2 regions of the Afipia carboxydohydrogena genome follow, and region 1 is predicted to be linked to the other one. Evidence: riboswitches for the same ligand, from Rfam matches in the RefSeq annotation. Region 1 holds a riboswitch; the other holds the start of a gene.

Region 1 (4,201 bases):
CCATCAGGCCGAGACCGACCGGGCGGTGCTTCAGATTGGAACGCCGCGCCTCCGGAATGGTGTAGAAATTGATGTCGATGACGTTATCGAGCATCCGCACAGCGGTCGTGATCGTGCGCTTCAACTTGTCCTGATCGAGCCCCTTGGGCGTTGCGTGGTTCAGCAGGTTGATCGAGCCGAGATTGCACACCGCGACTTCGTCCGCCGAGGTATTGAGCGTGATCTCGGTGCACAGGTTCGAGGAATGCACCACGCCGGCATGCTGCTGCGGCGAGCGCAGGTTGCAGGGGTCCTTGAACGTGATCCACGGATGTCCGGTCTCGAACAGCATGGTCAGCATCCGCCGCCACAGATCGGTGGCGCGCACCTGCTTAAACACGCGCATCTCGCCGCGCGCGGCTTTCGCTTCATAGGCTTCATAGGCGGCTTTAAAGGCCGGGCCGTAGAGATCGTGCAGGTCCGGCGTTTCGTCGGGCGAGAACAGCGTCCATTCGCCGTCGGCCTCGACGCGCTGCATGAACAGGTCGGGCACCCAGTTGGCGGTGTTCATGTCGTGGGTGCGGCGGCGGTCGTCGCCGGTGTTCTTGCGCAGGTCGAGGAATTCCTCGATGTCGATGTGCCAGGTCTCGAGATAGGCGCACACCGCGCCCTTGCGCTTGCCGCCCTGATTGACGGCGATGGCGGTATCGTTGGCGACTTTCAGGAACGGTACCACGCCCTGGCTTTCGCCGTTGGTGCCCTTGATGTGTGCCCCCAAGCCGCGCACCGGGGTCCAGTCGTTGCCGAGCCCGCCGGAATATTTCGCCAAGAGCGCGTTGTCCTTCACCGCCTTGAAGATGCCATCGAGGTCGTCGGCGACGGTGGTGAGGAAGCACGAGGAGAGCTGCGGGCGCAGCGTGCCGGAATTGAACAGTGTCGGCGTCGAGGCCATGAAGTCGAATGACGACAGCAGATTGTAGAATTCGATCGCGCGCGCCTCGCGGTCGATCTCGCGCACGGCGAGGCCCATCGCCACGCGCATGAAGAACGCTTGCGGCAGTTCGATGCGCGCGCCGTGAACATGCAGGAAATAGCGGTCATAGAGCGTCTGCAAGCCGAGGAACTGGAACAGCATGTCGCGTTCCGGCTTCAGCGCGCGAGCAAGCCGGGTGAGATCGAAGCGGCCCAATTCAGGATCGAGCAGTTCGGATTCGATGCCGGTCTTGACGTAGGCCGGGAAATATTCGGCATAGCGCGTCGCCATGTCGGATTGCGCGGCGCTGGTGGGCGTGCCGTGCACGAAGCTCAGAACCTCGCTGCGCAGCTTGTCGAGCAGCAGCCGCGCGCTGACATAGGCGTAGTTCGGCTCCTGTTCGACCAGCGTGCGCGCGGCCATGATCGAGGCGAGCGCGAGTTCGTCCTGGCTGATGCCGTCATAAAGGTTGCGGCGGGCTTCCGTCAGCACCGGCGCGGGATCGACGGCGTCCAGACCTTCGCAGGCTTCGCGGATGATGAGTTCGAACCGCTTGAGGTCGAGTGGCACGCGGGTGCCGTTCGCCAGCGTCATATGCAGAGCAGGTTCGCTCGAAGCGGGCGCGGCGGTCTTCTCGGCCGCGCGTTCGCGGGCGCGTTCCTCGCGGTAGAGCACGTAGGCGCGCGCCACCTTGTGGTGCTCGCTGCGCATCAATGCGAGTTCGACCTGATCCTGCACATCCTCGATGTGGAAGGTGCGGCCTTCGCCGAGACGGCGGGTGAGAGTGGCGACGACCTCGCGGGTGAGTTGCTCGACCGCCTCATGCACGCGTCGCGATGCGGCCGCCGTGTGCCCCTCGACCGCGAGGAACGCCTTGGTCATCGCGATGGAAATCTTCGACGGGTCGAAGCGCGAGACGGTGCCGTTGCGCCGGATGATCTGCATCGCCGGTTCGCTCGGCGAGGGCGCCAGTGAATCGAGACTCAGCTGGATGAGCGGTGCTTTTTCAGTTTTGGCGGTTTGCAGGTTCAGCGACATCGACAGGCCCCGTGATGCGGATTTCAGAAGGCGGGGAGTCGAGGCGCTTGAGCGCTCGGCGAGATGCCGATTGCTGGCGGCCTTCGGACACCCCGTCCGTGGACGTTTGTTTCGGTGTCGCGGCAGGTCTCCTGGCTTGCAGGTCGGTGCGGCTTCTTTGTCTTCCCGGCCAAGGCCAGTGACGTAATGGCGAAGCAGCTCGCTGCTGACAGTTGCGGGGGCAGCGCCGGATTTCCGCATCGGAACGCGGTTCACCGGCTTCCCTCTTAGCCACTAGATTTTGAGACCTAGTGGAACCGTGACACCTATATGTGGTGATCTTTAGCTGAAAGAGTCAAGAAAGGATTAAAATGGTCCCCGCTATCCCCGGAGCCAGACTGCGGCCGGGTGAAAACCTCAAGCCTTTCAGCGCCGATGAGAGTGCTGCGATTCTGGGGCTGTGGCCAAGGACATTCGGTGAGGGTGCCTGGTTCCATCCGGATCGTCCGAATCGGGCGCGCTTTACGGATACGGAGGCTCTCATTAGATAGAGGCTTCACAGACAGAGCCTTCGACAGGCGAGCCACGCAATGACCGATTTCGTTCGACCGATTCTCAATCCGCCGGGTGGGCAGAAGAAGGTTCTCCTGCATTCGTGCTGCGCGCCGTGCTCGGGCGAGATCATGGAGGCGATGCTCGCCTCCGGCGTCGATTACACGATCTTTTTCTACAACCCGAACATTCATCCCGAGCGTGAATATCTGTTGCGCAAGGATGAGAACGTACGCTTCGCCGAGAAGCATGGCGTCGGTTTCATCGATGCCGATTATGACAAGGATAACTGGTTTGCGCGCGCCAAGGGTATGGAGTGGGAGCCGGAGCGTGGTGCGCGTTGCACCATGTGCTTCGACATGCGGTTCGAGCGCACCGCGCTGTATGCCCACGAACACGGTTTTCCGGTCATCACCAGTTCGCTCGGCATCTCGCGCTGGAAGAACATGGCGCAGATCAACGATTGCGGAAAGCGCGCGGCCGCCAAGTACGACGGCATCGAGTATTGGGATTACAACTGGCGCAAGGGCGGCGGCTCGGCGCGCATGATCGAGATCAGCAAGCGCGAGGAATTCTACCAGCAGGAATATTGCGGCTGCGTCTATTCGCTGCGCGATACCAATGCCCACCGCCGGGCCTGCGGGCGGGAACCGATCGAGCTGGGCGTGCAGTATTACGGACGTGCGCCGGCGGAGAAGGATTAGGTTATTGTTTTAATACGATATATTTTCTTGAAGCGCTCCGGGTGCGACACAAGGCGCACATTTGAGGCGGCTCAAAGAGCGGCGCGCAGTGTCTGGTAGGCATACGGGATCGACCATAAGGAGCATCCCATGCTGACTGGCCAGATCATGACACAGAACGTCATCACCGTTTCGCCTGAAACGACAGTGGCTGCCGCCGCCGAGACCATGCTTGATCATCACATCAGCGGCCTGCCTGTCATTGAAAATGGCAAGCTGATAGGCATCGTCACCGAAGGCGATTTCCTGCGCCGCGCCGAGATTGGCACCGGGCATGGCAAGCGTCCGAGCTGGCTGCAATTCCTTCTCGGCAGCGGCCGCGCAGCGGCGGATTACGTTCAGGCGCATGGGCGCAAGGTGAGGGACGTGATGACGCGCGATCCCTGGACGGTGAGCGAAAGCACTCCGTTACAGGACCTCGTGACGACAATGGAAGCCCACCGCGTCAAACGTCTTCCGGTGATGCGGGACGGGAAGCTGGTCGGCATCGTCGCGCGAGCCAACCTGCTGCGGGCCATCTCGACGGTGGCGCGTGATGTCACCGGCCCTGCGGCGAGCGACGAAGACGTCCGGGCACGGCTGATTGTCAAGTTGATGGAAGCGGATTGGCGGCCGGATGGTTTGCAGGTCGCGGTGCGCGACGGTGTCGCACATCTGCATGGCATCATCACCGACGATCGGGCACGTCAGGCGGTCATTGTCGCCGCCGAAACCACGCCCGGCGTCACGGCGGTGCGCGATCATCTGATTCTTCTTCGCAGTTGGGCCGGCGTCTACGCATTGTCACCGGAAGATCAGGCCGCGCGAGACCGCGCTGGATAATGAACGTGGCGCGTGACCGGCGTTCGCGCTGCCGGTAGAGCCAATGTAACGGCCGTTGTGACCGCCGGCCGGCGTGTCGCGGCGGGCCGCTGGCTGCGCGGTATCAATGCCCACC
Region 2 (4,201 bases), 1.2 Mb from region 1:
GTCCGGTATTCGTTGAGCCCCGTCGATGAATTGAATTGCGAAACCAGCACGTTCCTTTTGTCGATGTCGTACCAGGCTATCGTGCCTGACAGGCGCTTGTTGAAATCGAATTTCATGCCTGCTTCCCATTGAGTGCCCTCCTCGGGAGCGACGTTGGAATCGATAACAAAGCCGCCAGTGAGTGGCGCGATCGTCGATGTGGGTTGAAGCGATTGAGTATAGCTTGCATAGAGCGATACTTGATCGTTGAGCTTCAGGATCGCCCCGCCGAGCGGAAGAATTTTACTTCCGCTTAAATCGGTGTTGGTGACGAAGGGACGGCCCTTCCCCGCCAACTGGTCGTATTCCATCCAGCGCAAGCCTCCCACCAAATAGAACCAGTTGGTCAGATGCAGCGTGTCCTGGAGGAAGATCGACCGCGTGGATAATTTATCGGTTTGATCGCTGTCGGATGGAGACACGGTGGTGCCGGGCTGAATCAGGCCATAAACCGGATTGTAGAAATTGAAGTTGGGCGCTGCCTGCCGGATGAGGTCCGCTCTGTAGATCGTTCGGTCTTGCGCATCGAAGCCAAGCATCACCTCGTTAAGGATATCGCCCGTCCAGACGCGGCCGTTGAGGTAACTGGTCCCGTAATTGATATAGCTAAGCGCGCCATGCGTGCCGTCATTGCTGCGCTTTTCGATGCCGGTATTGACATCGACCGAAGTGGCGCGAAGCTGATTGGCGTCGTAGCTCTCGGCGTTATAGGTGTAGGCTGCCGTAATCTTCCAATCTTCATTGAATTTATGTTCGAGCGACGTTTGAACGAGATCGGAGCGGCCCCAGAACTTATTGAAGGGCTCGTCCAGCCGCCGCGTCGCGGGAATCGGCAGCGGTGAGCCGTTGACAAATGCAGTGCCCCGGTTGAACGGGTAGCTGAATTCACGATGCTCATAGTTCAATTTGATCGTGGTGTTCTCGCCGTACCATGCGAGCGACGGAGCCACCAGCATTTCGCGGTTACGGCCGAAATTGCGCCAGTAATCCTCGTCCATTCCATAGCCTATAAAACGATAGGCCAGCCCGTTGTCGCCAATCGGGCCCGTGATGTCGAAGATTCCGTTCGCGCCGTTCTTTCCGCCCCCGAACGTGGACCCCAGCAAGGTAACCGATCCATGCTGGTACAACTCAGGCTGTTTACTGATCGTATTGACGATGCCGCCTGGAGATTGAATGCCGTAAAGCAGCGATGCCGGTCCCTTCAGGACTTCCACGCTTTCGACACTCGGACCAAGGCTGCGGCCTTGCACCAGCGGCATCCCGTTACGCATGATCGATCCGTCGCGGTTATCGCCAAAGCCACGGCGGATAATGGCGTCTTGGGTGCCCGCGAGCGTATTCGTTTGGGTGATGCCGGATATGTTTCCGAGCGCATCATCAAGATAACGCGGCAGCTGATCCTTCAGAACTTGCTCCGGGACGACATTTACCGACTGAGCCGTATCGAGTGGCGCCGCGCCTGTGCGTAACGTCGTGGCGCTTGGCATCGCCCGATATCCCAGCTTTGCCTCGTTCAATTTCACTGCCGCCGCCGCTGCACGTTCGGAGGCCGTGGGTGGCACGGGGCTTGGGTTACGATTCTGCCGGCGAGCCGCTTGCACACGATTGGGCGACGGTCTTGGTTTGACTCTTTTGGAGTTCGGCTTTGGAGCGTCGATGGTCAAAGCCGGGAGTTCCTGGCGTTCCTGTGCGTAAGCGCCATGCGGAAGAATCGAGAAACTTGCAAAAAGAACCGCCGCGCTGGCGAGCAGGCATCTCTTGTTTCCATTCAACGAGAAGCAGGAGACATCTTTGAGTCGAAGATTGAAATTGCGCGTCACGGAAAACATTCCAGGTGGTGGAAGCAAGCTGCGCGGCAACAGATACAACGCTTGATGCGCTATAAAAATGGAATGCCTCTAAGGAAAACGCGGCGCGCGAAAAGGTCGAATTCAAGCGGCTTTCTTTTCGATCGGATTGAAGCTGGCGTTCGATCTTCCGTTTCCCGATGATCGTCCGAAGCGCCGTTGCTGCGGCAAGCCGCGTGCGGCAGCGACATCTTCCATGGCTGCGTGGATATACAATCCCGTCATCACCGGCCCGTTCGCGCGCGTCTCGGTCGGCACGCGGCCGTGGTCACATCGCGATAGAGAGCGCCCGGCGCTTTCGCGGGCAGGCCCGATGAAGCGGTTTGATTGCGATCAATGACAATTTTGCCGAGATAACACTAAATGCATGGGTCTCGGTTCTACTGAGTCGCAAGATTTAGTAGCTAAGAGGGAAGCCGGTGAACCCGCGACAGCGGCAAATCCGGCGCTGCCCCCGCAACTGTCAGCAGCGAGTCGATTCCAACCACGTCACTGATGCGATCATCGCTTCGGGAAGACTGGAATCGACGCCGACCTGCAAGCCAGGAGACCTGCCGCGACACCAGAACGTCCACGGGCGGGGAGTCCGGCGGTCGCGTGTTCGTCTGCGGTTTCTCTCCGCATTGTTCATGCGCGCCTTTCGGCATCCGCCTTCCGCATCAGGAGGTGCCGATGTCTCTCTCTGTTTCGCATGATCAAGCCGAAGCGCACCTACCCCCGCTCGCTTTGCCGTCTCTCGTCATCAGGCGCGACGGCGCGTCCTCGCCTTTCGACCTCAACCGGATTCGCTCCGCGATCGCGCGCGCCGGACAGGCGACGGGCGCATTGGGCGATGACGAGTCGGATCGTCTCACGCACGAGGCCGCGCGCACCATCGGCACACGCTTCGCAAACAGCACGCCGGGGATCGAGGACATCCAGGACATTGTCGAAGGTGTGCTGATCGCGGCGGGCCATGCCGCGACTGCGCGCGCTTACATCGTCTATCGCGAGAAGCGCGGACAGGCGCGGGCCGACCGCAAGACCATGGTCGATGTCGCGTCCTCCATCAACGAATATCTCGACCGCAGCGACTGGCGCGTCAACGCCAACGCCAATCAGGGCTATTCGCTCGGCGGGCTGATCCTCAATCTCTCAGGCAAGGTGGTCGCGAACTACTGGCTGTCGCATGTCTATCCGCCGGAGATCGGGGAGGCGCATCGCGAGGGCGATATTCATATCCACGATCTCGACATGCTGGCTGGCTATTGCGCCGGCTGGTCGCTGCGCACGCTGTTAACCGAAGGCCTCAACGGCGTGCCGGGGAAAGTGGAAGCAGGACCGCCGAAGCATCTGTCCAGCGCTGTCGGGCAGATCGTGAATTTTCTCGGAACCCTGCAAAACGAATGGGCGGGCGCGCAGGCGTTCAGTTCGTTCGACACCTACATGGCGCCGTTCATCCGCAAGGACCGGCTGGATTATGCCGAGGTGCTGCAATCGATTCAGGAGCTGATCTACAACCTCAACGTCCCCTCGCGCTGGGGCACGCAGACCCCTTTCACCAATCTCACCTTCGACTGGACCTGTCCCGAGGACCTGCGCGATCAGGTGCCGGTGATCGGCGGCGAGGAGATGGGCTTCACCTACGGCGATCTGCAATCCGAAATGGACATGATCAACCGCGCCTACATGGAGGTGATGACCAAAGGCGACGCCAAAGGCCGCGTCTTCACCTTCCCGATCCCGACCTACAACATCGCCGCCGATTTCCCGTGGGACAGCGAGAACGCCGGCCGCCTGTTCGAGATGACGGCGAAATACGGCCTGCCGTATTTCCAGAACTTCATCAATTCCGAACTCAAACCGAACATGATCCGCTCGATGTGCTGCCGTCTGCAACTCGATCTCACCGAGTTGTTGAAGCGCGGCAACGGCCTGTTCGGCAGCGCCGAGCAGACCGGCTCGATCGGCGTCGTCACGGTGAACTGCGCGCGGCTCGGCTACCTCTATCGCGGCGACGGGGAAGGTTTATTCCACCGCCTCGACGCGCTGCTGGAGATCGGCCGCAACAGCCTCGAGATCAAGCGCAAAGTTGTGCAGCGCTACATGGACGACGGGCTGTTTCCCTACAGCAAGCGCTATCTCGGCACGCTGCGCAATCACTTCGCCACGCTCGGCGTCAACGGCGTCAACGAGATGATCCGCAACTTCACCGCCGATTGCGAGAACATCACCACGCCATGGGGCCACGCCTTCGCGGTGCGCCTGCTCGACCATGTGCGCGCGCGCATCAGGGAATTTCAGGAGGCGACCGGCAACCTGTTCAATCTCGA

Evidence for each region. A riboswitch is a leader RNA that binds a small molecule or an ion and turns the genes downstream of it on or off. The one in region 1 is predicted to bind cobalamin.
Region 2: it holds a riboswitch for cobalamin, as region 1 does, so the genes downstream of both, AFIC_RS01205 (ribonucleoside triphosphate reductase) here and AFIC_RS11155 (ribonucleoside-diphosphate reductase subunit alpha) in region 1, are expected to answer to the same signal.

Annotation. Positions count from the first base shown of each region.
Region 1 is NZ_CP113162.1:2,310,005-2,314,205, reverse strand. Features, by position in the region: gene AFIC_RS11155 (ribonucleoside-diphosphate reductase subunit alpha) at 1-1,990, opposite strand, end outside; cobalamin riboswitch at 2,095-2,306, opposite strand; gene AFIC_RS11150 (epoxyqueuosine reductase QueH) at 2,560-3,225, shown strand; gene AFIC_RS11145 (CBS domain-containing protein) at 3,355-4,086, shown strand.
Region 2 is NZ_CP113162.1:258,637-262,837, reverse strand. Features, by position in the region: gene AFIC_RS01210 (TonB-dependent siderophore receptor) at 1-1,793, opposite strand, end outside; cobalamin riboswitch at 2,248-2,462, shown strand; partial or broken gene AFIC_RS01205 (ribonucleoside triphosphate reductase) at 2,562-4,201, shown strand, end outside.